Regions from separate parts of the Microbacterium oryzae genome, predicted to be linked through region 1. Evidence: predicted binding sites of a transcription regulator. Region 1 holds the regulator's gene; each other region holds the start of a gene.
The links. The regulator LexA, encoded in region 1, represses DNA repair genes until DNA is damaged. The targets are predictions, from matches to a motif close to TCGAACANNTGTTCGA.

Region 1 (4,640 bases):
GATCCCCGGCCATCCCGAGGCCGCCCGCGTGGACCCGCGGCCGCGCGCTCGGACGACGGTCGCCGCGTTCCCCAACGGCCATCCGCGCTCGCGGCACCCCCGAGAGCACATCGACGCGCTGCTCGCGAAGCAGGCGGCGGGAGCCGACGCCGCGATCACGCAGCTGTTCTTCCACGCGGAGGACTACCTGCGGTTCGTCGACCGTGCGCGCGCCGCCGGCGTGGTGATCCCGATCCTCCCCGGCATCATGCCGGTGACCTCCCCGGGCAAGCTCGCCCGGATGCTGGAGCTGACGGGGGAGCCGCTGCCGGCCGACCTGTCGATCGACCTCGAGGTCGAGCCCACCGCGGAGGGCCGTCGCGAGGTGGGCATCGCCTACGCCGCGCGGCTCGCTCGCGAGGTGCTCGCGGGCGGCGCCCCGGGCATCCACCTGTACGCCTTCAACGAGCACGAGACCGTGCTCGCCGTCCTGCGCGAGGCGGGCATCCCGCTCCGCGAGACCGCCGCTTCCTGACCGCACTCATCCCCGGAGACATCCGGAACCACGAAGGAGACCAGCGATGACCGACTTCCCCCTGGGAACGATCCTCGGGTACCCCCGCATCGGACGCCGCCGTGAGCTCAAGCGCGCGGTCGAGGCCCACTGGGGCGGCAAGATCGACGAGTCGGAGCTGCGCGAGCGCGCCGCCGAGCTGCGACGCGCCACGCGCACGCGCCTGGTCGAGCTCGGCCTCGACGAGCCGTCGGCCATCCCCGAGTCGTTCTCGTTCTACGACCAGGTTCTGGATGCCGCGCTCGCCGTGGGCGCCCTGCCCGCGCGGTTCGCCGACCACCGCGAACAGGATGGCTCGATCGGCCTCGCCGCCGAGTTCGCCGCCGCGCGCGGCGACGGCGAGAACGCGCCCCTCGAGATGACGAAGTGGTTCGACACGAACTACCACTACCTCGTGCCGGAGATCGGCCCGGACACCGTCTTCGCCGCGCAGCCCGCGCGGTACGCCGATCTCGTCGCCGAGGCGGCGGCCGACGGCGTGAGCACGCGCCCCGTCGTCGTGGGCCCGGTGACGCTGCTGGCGCTCGCCAAGGCCGCCGACGGCGCCGCGGCCGGATTCCGGCCGCTCGACCGCCTCGCCGACCTGCTGCCGGCGTACCTGGAGATCCTGTCCGCACTGCGCGCAGCGGGCGCCGAGTGGGTGCAGCTCGACGAGCCCGCCCTCGTGAGCGAGACGCTCGAGGTCAGCCCGGCCGAGGTCGCGCGCGCGGTGGCCGAGGCCTACGCGGTTCTCGGCGCGGCGGAGGATCGACCGCAGCTCCTCGTCGCCGCCCCCTACGGCGCACCGAGCGTCGCGGGATGGGGGGCGCTGGTCGGCACGCCCGTCGAGGCGATCGCGCTCGACCTGGTCCGCGGCGGCGTGCCCGCCGCCGTCGACGGGGTCGAGGAGAAGACCATCGTCGCGGGCGTCGTCGATGCGCGGAACATCTGGCGCGGCGACCTCGACCGGGCGTGGGCGCTTCTCGAGCAGACGAGCGGGCTGAAGCCCGCACGCGTCACCGTGGGCACCTCGAACTCCCTGCAGCACGTGCCGCACGACGTGGCGGATGAGCCCGACCTCGACCCGCGCCTGAAGACCTGGCTCGCATTCGCCGACCAGAAGACCGGGGAGGTGTCCGTCCTCGCCCGCGGACTCCGCGAGGGACGCACCGCGGTCGAGCACGCGTTCACGGAGGCCGCCGTCGCCCTCGCCGACCGCCGCTCGGCACCCGGCGTGCACGACGACCGCGTCCGCGCCCGCACGCGCGCCCTCGCGCCGACGGACTTCGAGCGCGGTGCCGTCGAGGAGCGCGTCTCCGCGCAGCGCGACGCGCTTGCGCTCCCGCCGCTTCCGACGACGACCATCGGCTCGTTCCCGCAGACCGGCGACATCCGCCGCGCGCGGGCGGCGCACGACCGCGGAGAGCTGACGACGCCCGCGTACGAGCAGGTGCTCCGCGACGAGGTCGAGCGGGTCATCCGCCTGCAGGAGGAGCTGGGACTCGACGTGCTCGTGCACGGCGAGCCCGAGCGCAACGACATGGTGCAGTACTTCGCCGAGAACCTCGACGGCTTCGCGGTGACGCGCAACGGCTGGGTGCAGTCGTACGGTTCGCGCGCCACGCGCCCGTCGATCCTCTGGGGCGACGTCTCCCGGCCGGCTCCCATCACCGTGCGCTGGGCGACCTACGCGCAGTCGCTCACGTCGAAGCCCGTCAAGGGCATGCTCACGGGTCCGGTCACGATCCTCGCCTGGTCGTTCGTCCGCGACGATCAGCCGCTCGGCGAGACCGCCCGTCAGGTCGCGCTCGCGCTGCGCGACGAGATCGCCGATCTCGAGCAGGCCGGCATCGGCATCATCCAGGTGGATGAGCCCGCCCTGCGCGAGCTGCTGCCCCTGTACGCCCGGGCACGCGACGCATACCTCGAGTGGTCGGTCGGGTCGTTCCGGCTGGCGACCGCGAGCGCGCGCCCGGCCACGCAGATCCACACGCACCTCTGCTACTCCGAGTTCGGCACCGTCCTCGAGGCGATCTCGGCGCTCGATGCCGACGTCACCTCGATCGAGGCCGCCCGCAGTCGCGACGAGCTCTTCGAGGCACTCGCCGGTTACGAGCGGGGGATCGGCCCCGGCGTGTGGGACATCCACTCGCCGCGCGTGCCGAGCGCGGCGGAGATCGGCGGCCGCATCGATCGCGCCGTCGCCGCCGTCGACGTCGACCGCGTCTGGATCAATCCCGACTGCGGTCTGAAGACGCGACAGTACGAGGAGACCGTGGCGTCGCTGGCGAACCTCGTCGCCGCGACGGGCGAGGCACGGGAGGCGCTCCTGGCGCGCGCCTGACCCGAAGACGATGAGAGAGCGGGAGCCGACGGCTCCCGCTCTCTCATCGTCTCCCCGCGCCTCACACGGAGCGGAGGATCGCCACGACCTTCCCGAGCACCACGGCCTCATCGGCGAGGATCGGCTCGAACGCGGAATTGCGGGGCAGCAGCCAGGTGTGGCCGTCGCGCTGACGGAACGTCTTGACGGTGGCCTCGCCGTCGACCATCGCCGCGACGATGTCGCCGTTCTCCGCCGTACCCTGCGAGCGGACGACAACCCAGTCCCCATCGCAGATCGCGGCGTCGATCATCGACTCGCCGCTGACCTTGAGCATGAACAGCTCGCCCTTACCGACCAACTGACGGGGGAGTGGGAAGATCTCCTCGACCTGCTGCTCGGCGGTGATCGGCACGCCCGCCGCGATGCGTCCGACGAGGGGGACGAGGGCGGCATCGCCCACCGCGGGGCCCGCGTCTGCGGGGTTCTCGGCGGCGGATCCCGGCAGGTCGATGAGGACCTCCATGGCCCGCGTCTTGCCCGGGTCGCGCCGCAGGTAGCCGCTGAGCTCCAGCTGGCCCAGCTGGTGGGTGACGCTCGACAGCGACTTCAGCCCGACGGCGTCGCCGATCTCGCGCATGCTCGGCGGGTAGCCGTTGTGCTGGATGGAGCGCTGGATGACCTCGAGGATGGCCAGCTGCTTGTCGCTCAGGCTCTTGCGTCGCCGCGTGCGCGGCTTCTCCTCGCGCGTACCCGCATCCGTCATGTCCGTGCTCCTTCGCTGCCCCGCTCGAATGTCGGAGGTGCGTGGTGTGGTGGTCCCGTCGGTGAAAACGCTAGCGGACGCACCGCGAGACGGGGAGCTTTGTTCGAGCGTGTTGGGCATTCCTCGCGAGAGCAGTTCGAAGACAACTCTTGACACTCGTACGAAATCGAAGATAGGTTCGGAACATCGCTTCGGCAGCGAGATCCTGAGGGATCCGCACCGCCCGAAGAGATCTACAGGAAGGAAAGGCCATGCGCGCACATCGCTCCGCTCCGGCTCCCGCCACCCGTCTGCGCCTGACCCTGCGCGGTCGCCGCGTCCTCGCCGGCCTCGCCGCGGCCCCCGTCGTCGCGGCGATCGGCTTCGGCGCTCTCAGCGGCGGTGCCGCTCTCGCCTCCCGCGCGGACAGCGCGCCCGCCGGCACCTTCGACACCGTCACCGTCGGTGCGGGGGACTCCCTGTGGGAGATCGCCGAGACCGTCGCCCCCGATGCCGACCCTCGCGACGTCGTCGACGAGATCCTGCACCTGAACCAGCTGCGCGACGGCGTCATCGCCGCCGGTCAGCAGCTCGCCATCCCCGCCGCCTACTCCACCGCCGGCTGAGCGCGCGCGGCGGCGCTCTAGCATGGACGGGTGACCGTCTCACTCGATGACCTGCCCCTGCGCGACGACCTCCGCGGCCAGCAGCCGTACGGAGCGCCGCAGGCGCCCCTCCCCGTCGCACTGAACGTCAACGAGAACACGCATCCCATCCCCGACGAGGTCGCCGACGACATCGCGGACTCGGTGGCGCTGGCGCTGCGCGACGTGAACCGCTACCCCGACCGGGAGTTCACCGCGCTGCGCGAGGGATTCGCGGACTACCTCGGCCACGGCATCCAGCCCGAGCAGGTGTGGGCGGCCAACGGCTCCAACGAGGTGCTCCAGCACATCCTGCAGGCGTTCGCCGGCCCGGGTCGCACGGCGTTCGGCTTCGCGCCCACCTACTCGATGTACGCCCTCCTCACGCGCGGAGTG
Region 2 (4,640 bases), 1.4 Mb from region 1:
ACGCACCGGGGAGCGTGGCCGAGACGGTGCGCCCGCCCAGGGAGGCGCGCAGGCGCGCGGTGTCCTCGTCCGCGACGATCCGCCCCCTGCTCATGACGATGGTGCGGCGGGCGAACTGCTCCGCCTCCTCAAGGTAGTGCGTGGCGAAGACGATCGTGCGGCCGGCCGCGGCGTCCTCGCGCATGGCGTCCCAGAAGCGGCGCCGCGCGGTGACGTCCATGCCCGCCGTGGGCTCGTCGAGCACGAGCACGTCCGGGTCCGGCAGCACCGCGAGTGCGAACTTGAGCCGCTGCTGCTCGCCGCCGGAGCACTTGCTCACCCGGCGGCGGGCGATGCCGGCGAGATCGGCGCGTTCGATGACGGCGTCCACGCGGTCGCGGGCGCCGTGGATGCCGGCGACGACCGCCACCGTCTCCCGCACGGTGAGGTCCGCGAGGAGTCCTCCGGTCTGGAGCACCGCGGAGAGGCGACCGGTGGCCACCGCCAGACGCGGGGCCTCGCCGAGCACCCGCACCTCGCCCTCGTTCGGCTCGGACAGTCCCAGCATCATGTCGATGGTCGTCGTCTTCCCGGCGCCGTTCGGACCGAGGAGGGCGACGATCTCGCCGCGCGCGATGCGCAGGTCGACGCCGTCGACAGCGACGACCGGGCTGTCGCCCGAGTCGAATCGACGGACAAGGCGCGACAGCGAGATCGCCGAGGTTCCGCCGGCGTGCAGGTCCGGGCCTGCGGCGGTGGAGGTATGGGTGATGCTCATGCCTTCAGCCAACCGCGGAGTCGTCGCCGGCGCCGGAGGCCGATGTCACGACCGCGACGTGACATCCGTCATGGTCGATAGGCTGGAACGCTATGACGACCCGCCTCGAACCCGGTACCCCCGCCCCTGACTTCACGCTCCTCGACCAGGACGAGAAGAGCCTTTCGCTCTCCGACCTGCGCGGGCAGAGGGTCGTGCTGTACTTCTACCCCGAGGCGCTCACGACCGGCTGCGCGAAGCAGGCCTGCGACTTCCGCGACAGCCTCGGGTCGCTCGCGTCGGCGGGGTACACGGTCGTCGGGATCTCGCGCGACCTGCCCGAGAAGCTGCGCCGCTTCCGGGACCGAGACGGACTCACCTTCGAGCTCCTCAGCGACCCCGAGCGTTCGGTGCACGAGGCGTACGGCACCTGGGGCGAGAAGAGCAACTACGGCCGCATCGTGCAGGGCGTCATCCGCTCGACATTCGTCCTCGACGAGGACGGCGTCATCGTGAAGGCTCTCTACAACGTCAAGGCCACCGGTCACGTGGCGCGCCTGCGCCGCGAACTCGGCATCGACGCCTGAACCCGGACCCTCCCGCTCGCTGCCCCGGCGAGCGCTGCGGCTCACGTCCGCCTCGACACCAGGGTGCGGCGCAGCCTGCTGCGCAGCCGGGTCGCGGAGCCCTGCGCGGGACGCGGCCGGCACGCGCGGTCGATCCAGGCGGGCGGGGCGAGGTACGGCACGCCGCCCCTCATCCGGATGGCCCATCCCGACTGCTCGAGGTGGTGATGATGCCACCAGCAGAGCAGGACACCGTTGTCCGTGGTCGTCGGGCCACCCTGCGCGTAATCCTGCACGTGATGGATCTCGCACCAGGCCGCCGGGATCGTGCAGCCCGGGATGACGCAGCCGCCATCGCGGGCGACGATCGCCTTCCGCTGCGTCGCGGTGAAGATCCGCTGCACGCTGGAGAGAGACAGCAGCCGACCTTCCGCGGTGAACACCGCCCGGAGGATGTCGCCGGTGCAGCCGATGCGCTCGGCCACCCCGAGAGGCACCGGCGCGTCGACACCATCCAGGTGCGCCACCGGCCGGGTGAACGCCGCCCCTGACGCGTTCGCCTGCCGGGCCAGATCATCCGCGCTGACGTGCACCATGACGGTCGGCGCGGCCCCGCCCAGACTCGGCGTCTCCGCCGCGCGCGACGCGGCCTCCAGCATGGCCATCAGCGCGTCGTGGCGCTTCTGGGTCGCGCTGCGCGTATCGGGCATCGCATCCGGCGGCGGGAGCTCCACCTCCGGCCACTGCGCAGCACCGCCCTCGCCGCCCTCTCCCGCGCCGCCGCCATCGCTCTCCCCGCGCACATCGCCATCCGACGTGAAGCGCACATTCCGAGCGGGGTTGGTGTGAGCGGAGAGCAGCGCCTGCAGCAGCGCCCCCGCCTCCGGCACGAGCACGCCGTTGATGCGGAACGCGCCGCTCGGAAGCGGCGTGAGGGTCAGCGACCGCTGACGCATGGCGCCGTCGTGATCGGGTTCCGCACCGTCGGCGGTGAGCACGTCGATCCACGCCTGCGCGTGCAGGTTGACGACCGACAGCGGCGGCACCGGGGCGAGCGTCGCCAGCGGATCCGCCTCGGAGCGGCCCTCCTCGTCGTCCGCCCCATCGCCGGGCTGCGCGTCGGGATCGATCGTCCCGGTCGCGATCGCGACGAGGTGCCGCTCCATCAGCTCGACGCGCTCCGGGTCGCCACCGCCACGACGAGCGGTGTCGACCGCCTTCATGATCCCGGCCGCGGCTTCCATTCCCAGCAGCCCGGAGGCGAGGCCCGCGGCCACGTGCTCCAGGCGAGGCGCGAGGTCCTCTCCGGTGAGCGCGGTGCGCGTGCGGGTGCTCTCATCGAGCCGAGCGCGCCCGCGCAGCTCGCGCGACGAGGCGCCGGTGAGGCGCTCGAGCAGCTCGGTCCCCGTGCGACACCCGTACCGGTCTGCCAGCGCCGCGTCATCCGCCCGGCACGACCGGAAAGCCACTTCCCCGGCGACTCGAACGCGCAGAGCGTCGACGGCTCGACCGAGATGCTCGACGACGCCGACCAGGGCGACGAGATCCGCATCCCTCAGCTCGCGAACCGAGGGAGCAGCGCCGTCGAGCTGCGCGGCGGCCTGCCGGGCCGCGTCGCTCGGGTCGAGATGCACTGGCTTCTTCGCCATGCCCTCATTATAGAACAGAGATACGACTAGGACAACCACTTTTCCCAGATCAAAAGGTCAATCGCGAGCACTCGCCGCTAGCACAGACCGCCGACATTAGCGCCACAAAATCGAACAGAAGAACAACTGGGATCAGCTCAGCCGGTACCGATGCTCGGGCCTCCCTGCGGATCCGTACTGGAGCGTCACGTCGATCGCCCCACGGGCCGCGAGCTCCGCGAGGTGTCGTTGCGCGGTCGCACGCGAGACGCCGACGCGCTCGGCGATCTCCACGCTCGACGCCTCCCCCGCGGCGAGCGCATCGAGGATGACCTGCTGCGTCCCCGCCCGGGCCGGCGCCGGCACGGCGCCGCCGTGGAGCACGCTCACCGCGCGGTCGATGGTCTCCTGCGTCGCACTGCCGGTGGAGAGCAGATTGCGGAAGCGCGCATAGCGGTCGAGCCGATCCTGAAGTGCGCGGGGGTCGAACGGCTTCACGAGATAGTGAAGTGCGCCGCTCGTCAGCGCCCGGCGGATCGTCGCCACGTCGTCAGCGGCGCTCAGCACGAACCGATCGATCCCGGCCTCCCGTCCGATCTCGATGCCATCGCCATCCGGCAGGTAGACGTCGAGCAGCAGCAGGTCGGGGCGCATGTCGCGGATGGCGATGCGTGCGGATGCCGCGTCCCTCACGGGCGGCAGGGCGGTGAAGCCCGGCCGAGCGGCGACGAGGTCTCGGTGGATGCCGCTGACGCGGAAGTCGTCGTCGACGATCAGGACGCGGATCTCGTTCGTCATGCCGTTCCCTCTTCCGATGTGATGGCACCATCGAGCTCGTCGTCGCCCGCGGCCCGCATGACCCCGGGAAGCCGGGCGGCGAACACCGCGCCGTGGCCGCCGCCACGCGCCTCCGCGAGCCAGAGCTCGCCGCCCCGTCGACGCGTGAAGCGGCGGGCGAGCGGAAGGCCGATCCCCCGTCCGTGCACCCGTCCGGTCTCGTCCTCCTCCGCCGCCCGAGCGCGATCGAAGACCGATTCGGGATGGTCGACGCCGATCCCCGAGTCCGTCACCGTGAGCGCGAGTTCGTCCCGGTCGTCCAGCAGCGAGACCTCCACCCACCGAGGCTCCTCCCCGGCGGCGGCCGCCGTCACGGCGTTGTCCACGAGGTTGCCCAGCACCGCGGCCACATCCTCGGGTTCGGCGACGACGCCGAGGAGGAGGGTGTCCTCTCCCACACGCAGCTCCACGCCGCGCTCGCGCGCCTCCATCCTCTTGGACGCGAGGAACGAGCGCAGGAACGGCTCGGCGACGGGCACCCCCGCCTCCTCCGGCAGAGCACCCCGGGCGGCGAACTCCGACAGGAGCTCCTGCGCCTCCGCGGTCCGCCCCGCCGCGACCATGCCGCGGACCGCATGCATCCGGTTCGCGAACTCGTGCCGCTGCGCACGCATGGCGTTGGTCGCCGCGCGCACGGCGTCGAGCCGCTCCGCCAGCGCCACCACGTCGGTGCGGTCGCGCAGCACCGCGACGACTCCGAGCGAGCGCCCCTCGTGCCCCACCCGGCGGACCTCGACGTAGACGACCTGCTCCGACAGCACGAGCTCGCCGGTGACGAGGGAGTCGCCGCCCAGGGCGCGGTCGAGCGCTGTACGGAGGCGCGGCGGGAGGTCCAGCTCGTCGATGTGCCGCCCCACCGCGTCATCGTCGCCG
Region 3 (4,640 bases), 520 kb from region 1:
CCCGGGCTCGATCGTTCTTGAGCACCGACAGATTGACGATGCTCACGCCGACGATCTCGCTGAGCCGGGTGAGGGTCATGCCGCGCTCGGCGAGCAGCTCGTCGAGACGGCAGTGGACACCGGTCCACTCGTCTTCGGTCGCCGGCGTCACACCAGTCCGTCCGTGTCGCGCTGCAGCCGCTCGCCGAGAGCGAAGGCGCTCGCGATCGCTCCGATCCCGAAGATCACAACGAGTGGCAGGACATCGAACTCCTCCGCCGCAGTCTGGAACCTGCCCTCGCCCAACGCGTCGAGCGCTCGGAGTGTCGCGAACCGATCGAGGAGCAGTGGCAGCGCGTACCCGACGCCGACCAGGACACCGGTCGTGGTCAGCAGCTTCGTGTTGTGACGGTTGAAGGCGGTACCTCGCGACAGGTTGAGCGCGAACAGCCCGACGCACACGAGAACGACGAGCAGGCACAGCACGTGCACGACGACGCTCGTGATGAAAGCGGCATAGGGCAGTGGCGCGAGGTCACTCATCGGGATGATCGCGCGGTCCAGATGGGCCACGACGTCGGCGCCCTCCGGCCCGGCAGGCAGAGCGACATCCTCGCCGACGATCCGCACCGCGACGGGAACCGCTGTGTTGGGGATGATCGCCGTGAGGCGCGAGACGCCCTCGAACACGATCGCGCATCCTGCGATCACGCAGAGGAGGACGATGCCGAGGAAGCCCCAGCGTTCACGTTGCGGGAACAGCGCGGGGTCGGTGCGGGTGCTGCTCGTCATCACACCAGTCCTTCCGTGTCGCGCTGCAGCTGGGCGCCCCGACGGAAGGCGACGGACAGCAGGCCGACCGCCGTCGCCGCGAACCAGTACGGAGCGAACGACCAGAAGGCGATGGGATGAACCGGCTCCCGGCCATCCGTCCCGAGCGCCGCGAGGACACCGTTCGTTCCCATGTGCTGAAGCAGCAGCACTCCGAGTGCGCCGAGGAACATCGCCCAGCTGATGATGCCGAAGTCGCGCGCGGTGGCGCGGACGAAGAAGCGGCCGCGCAGGAAGCTCCAGGCGAGGTGCATCACGGCGGCGATCACGACGAGTTGGGCGAGCGCGGCGACGACGATCGCCGCGCCCAGGCAGAACGTCGAGACCGCGTTGAGGTCGGTCACGACCACCGTGAGCTCGGAGAGCGAGCCCGAGACGCGTGCCGACGTGTTCTCGAGCACGCCCTCGCCCGAGCCGCTCTCGAGCGGAACGCGTGCAGCGACGCCATCGGGACGGAAGGTGTCGAGGAAGTCCAGCACGTTCGCGATCAGCACGACGATGACGGCGGCCGCGCCGCAGAGGATGACGGTGATGGCGTCGCCCTGTTCGGAGCGCTCGCGGGTGGTCGAGAGGGTCATCACACCAGCCCTTCCGTGTCGCGCTGGATGCGGGAGCCGATCGCGAAAGCGGCGGCGACCAGCGCGAGGATGAAGCCCCATCCGATCGGCGCGAGATCCAGATCCAGCAGGAAGGGCCAGAGGATGTCCATGAGCTCGGGAGTGCGCGCGGCGAGATCCTCGACGACGAGGGCTCGACCGAACGCGCCGCACGCTTGGGACGCGATCCCGCCGACGAGGACGAGGCCCGCGATGGCGCCGAGAGCGGTCGAGATCATACGGCGGAAGGGACGCCCGCGCATGAGCGCCAGCGCGAGCACGTAGGCGACGACGCAGACTCCGATCGTCGCGAGCGCGGGCAGGGCGCCCTCGAGGAGCAGCAGCCAGCGGGCGCCGGCGGGCGGAGCGGCGAGCACGACATCCGCTGCCGCACCGCGGGCGTCGACGATGCCGGCGACGCCGTCGAGCTGCGGGATGTCGGCCCGCTGCAGCGGCAGGCGCACCTGCGGTTCGTCGGCGAAGACGGAGAGCGCGCCGCCGACGATGGCGACGACCGCGCCGACAGCGACGGAGACCGCCCCCGTGGCGATGACGCCGAGAGCGACCGCATCGCCGCGAGAGACTGGATGGCCGGGAGAGGGTGCCATGGAAGCCCTCCTTTCTTCACGAAGAACGATAACAACGAATATCGATAAGACGCGAAGCCCCACAATGCGTTCGTTATCATTTCGTTACTTCTGGGGATCGAGGACGCCTCGATCTCCCGTTCGAATGTCGGTGGTCCGCGGGATGATGAGGGCATGAGCCAACGAAGGCCACGATTCAAAGAACGCCTCACGTACGAGGCCACTCCGGAGGAGACGCGCGTGCTCGGCAACGTCGTCGAGTCGCTCCTCCACTACCGGCGCGTGATGGCCTCCATCGCGGGCGCGGAAGCTCAGGCGCTCGCCATCGCCGCGGGGATCGCGCGAGATCAGATGGGGCGCTCGGGGTCGAGCTCGGAGTACGCCTTCCCCTATCGCGCGATCGCCGCCGAGATCGGCGCGGCGCTGCACGAGCCCTCGGCGGCGATCGAGCGGCGGATGGCCGATGCCGAGGTGCTCATAAAACGGCTGCCTGCGGTGCGAGAGGCGCTCACCGAGGGGCGGATCACGCGCAAGCACGCCGAGATCATCCAGGAGTACGCCGGGTTCGTCGACGAGCAGGCGCTGCCGGAGTACACGACCCTGACCATCGCGTTCGCCGAGGATGCCACGCAGCATCAGCTGCGGATCTTCGCGAAGCAGCTGGCGGAGCGACTGGGTGTCCTGACGCGCGAGGCCCGGCAGCACGTCGCGCGGCGACAGCACGGCGTGTGGGCGCGCGATCTGCCCGACGGCAACGGCGAGCTCGTCATCCGGCACAGTGCCGAGGTCATCCGCGCGATCAAGGACCGGGCCGATGCGCAGGCGAAGGCGTTCGAGAAGAAGATCCGCCGGCAGAACCACGCCGAGCGCGTGCGAGCCGAGGCGGATGGCGTGCCTCCGCAGCTGGATGAGCGGACCCGGGACCAGATCCGAGCGGACATCCTCGCCGACGAGCTGCTCACGGCCGCTCCCACCGTCCACGTCGTGGAGCGGGAGGGGACGCCGAACCTCCTCGCCGAGATCCGGGGCATGATCGCCATCACGATCCCGGTCACCACGCTCGCCGGACTCGACGACGAGCCGGCCTTCCTGCACGGCTACGGTCCACTCGACCCCGGCATCGCCCGGCGCTTCGCGAAGCAGGCGCCGGGATGGGAGCGGGTGTTCCAGAACCCCGACACCGCGGCGCTCCTGACCGTCGATCACTACGAGCCGACCGCGGCCATCCGTCGCATGATCGACGTGCGCGACGAGGTGTGCCGCTTCCCGTCGTGCGATCAGCCCGCGCAGCACTGCGAGAAGGACCACACGATCGAGTACGCCCGGGGCGGCCCGACGAGAGCCTCGAATCTGGCGGCCCTCTGTCGACCGCACCACATGCTGCGGCACCAGACCGCCTGGCATCCGAGACAGGTGTCGCCCGGAGTGATCGAGTGGACCAGCCCGGCCGGCCGGAGGTATCGAGAGGTTCCGCTGCCGCAGCGTCGCAAGCGCATCGTCGATCAGAAGCCGCCGTTCTGAGCGCTATGCCCAGGGCGAACACGAGCACCGGGCGGGGCATCCCTGGTTACGGTGGAACCACGGCGCGCCGACCGTCCTTTGTCGACGCGTCCTCGGCCTTCGGCCCAGAGGAGTGACATGTTCGAGAGATTCACCGACCGTGCCCGTCGGGTGGTCGTCCTCGCCCAAGAAGAGGCGAAGATGCTCAACCACAACTACATCGGGACCGAGCACATCCTGCTCGGACTCATCCACGAGGGTGAGGGCGTCGCTGCAAAGGCGCTCGAATCGCTCGGGATCTCGCTCGATGCTGTGCGCGAGCAGGTTCAGGACATCATCGGCCAGGGCCAGCAGCAGCCGACGGGGCACATCCCGTTCACGCCGCGCGCCAAGAAGGTGCTCGAGCTTTCCCTGCGCGAGGCGCTGCAGCTCGGCCACAACTACATCGGCACCGAGCACATCCTGCTCGGCCTGATCCGCGAGGGCGAGGGCGTCGCCGCCCAGGTGCTCGTGAAGCTGGGCGCCGACCTCAACAAGGTGCGTCAGCAGGTCATCCAGCTGCTCTCCGGCTACCAGGGCAAGGAGCCCGTGGGCGTCGCGACGACCGGCCAGGAGTCCACACAGGGCGCCCAGGGCGGTTCGCAGGTTCTCGACCAGTTCGGTCGCAACCTCACGCAGGCCGCGCGCGAGAACAAGCTCGACCCCGTCATCGGGCGCGAGAAGGAGATCGAGCGCGTGATGCAGATCCTCTCGCGCCGCTCCAAGAACAACCCCGTCCTCATCGGCGAGCCCGGCGTCGGCAAGACCGCCGTCGTCGAGGGCCTCGCTCAGGCGATCGTCAAGGGCGATGTGCCCGAGACGCTGAAGGACAAGCAGCTCTACTCGCTCGACCTCGGCTCGCTCATCGCCGGGTCCCGCTACCGCGGCGACTTCGAGGAGCGCCTGAAGAAGGTCACCAAGGAGATCCGCACCCGCGGCGACATCATCGTCTTCATCGACGAGATCCACACCCTCGTGGGTGCCGGTGCCGCCGAAGGCGCGATCGATGCGGCCTCGATCCTCAAGCCGCTCCTCGCGCGCGGCGAGCTGCAGACCATCGGCGCCACCACGCTCGACGAGTACCGCAAGCACTTCGAGAAGGACGCGG

Region 2: D7D94_RS13780 (HNH endonuclease signature motif containing protein) is a predicted target of LexA. The motif match lies at 2,962-2,977, and genes of this name have one in related genera.
Region 3: D7D94_RS08610 (HNH endonuclease signature motif containing protein) is a predicted target of LexA. The motif match lies at 2,123-2,138, and genes of this name have one in related genera.

The regions. Positions count from the first base shown of each region.
Region 1 is NZ_CP032550.1:1,323,212-1,327,851, reverse strand. Features, by position in the region: gene D7D94_RS06195 (methylenetetrahydrofolate reductase) at 1-514, shown strand, start outside; gene metE (5-methyltetrahydropteroyltriglutamate--homocysteine S-methyltransferase) at 561-2,876, shown strand; gene lexA (transcriptional repressor LexA) at 2,938-3,621, opposite strand; gene D7D94_RS06180 (LysM peptidoglycan-binding domain-containing protein) at 3,873-4,226, shown strand; gene D7D94_RS06175 (histidinol-phosphate transaminase) at 4,257-4,640, shown strand, end outside.
Region 2 is NZ_CP032550.1:2,949,395-2,954,034, reverse strand. Features, by position in the region: gene D7D94_RS13790 (ABC transporter ATP-binding protein) at 1-757, opposite strand, end outside; gene bcp (thioredoxin-dependent thiol peroxidase) at 850-1,323, shown strand; gene D7D94_RS13780 (HNH endonuclease signature motif containing protein) at 1,365-2,951, opposite strand; gene D7D94_RS13775 (response regulator) at 3,084-3,728, opposite strand; gene D7D94_RS13770 (sensor histidine kinase) at 3,725-4,640, opposite strand, start outside.
Region 3 is NZ_CP032550.1:1,842,126-1,846,765, reverse strand. Features, by position in the region: gene D7D94_RS08630 (helix-turn-helix domain-containing protein) at 1-151, opposite strand, end outside; gene D7D94_RS08625 (hypothetical protein) at 148-771, opposite strand; gene D7D94_RS08620 (hypothetical protein) at 771-1,388, opposite strand; gene D7D94_RS08615 (DUF2975 domain-containing protein) at 1,388-2,014, opposite strand; gene D7D94_RS08610 (HNH endonuclease signature motif containing protein) at 2,168-3,514, shown strand; gene D7D94_RS08605 (ATP-dependent Clp protease ATP-binding subunit) at 3,632-4,640, shown strand, end outside.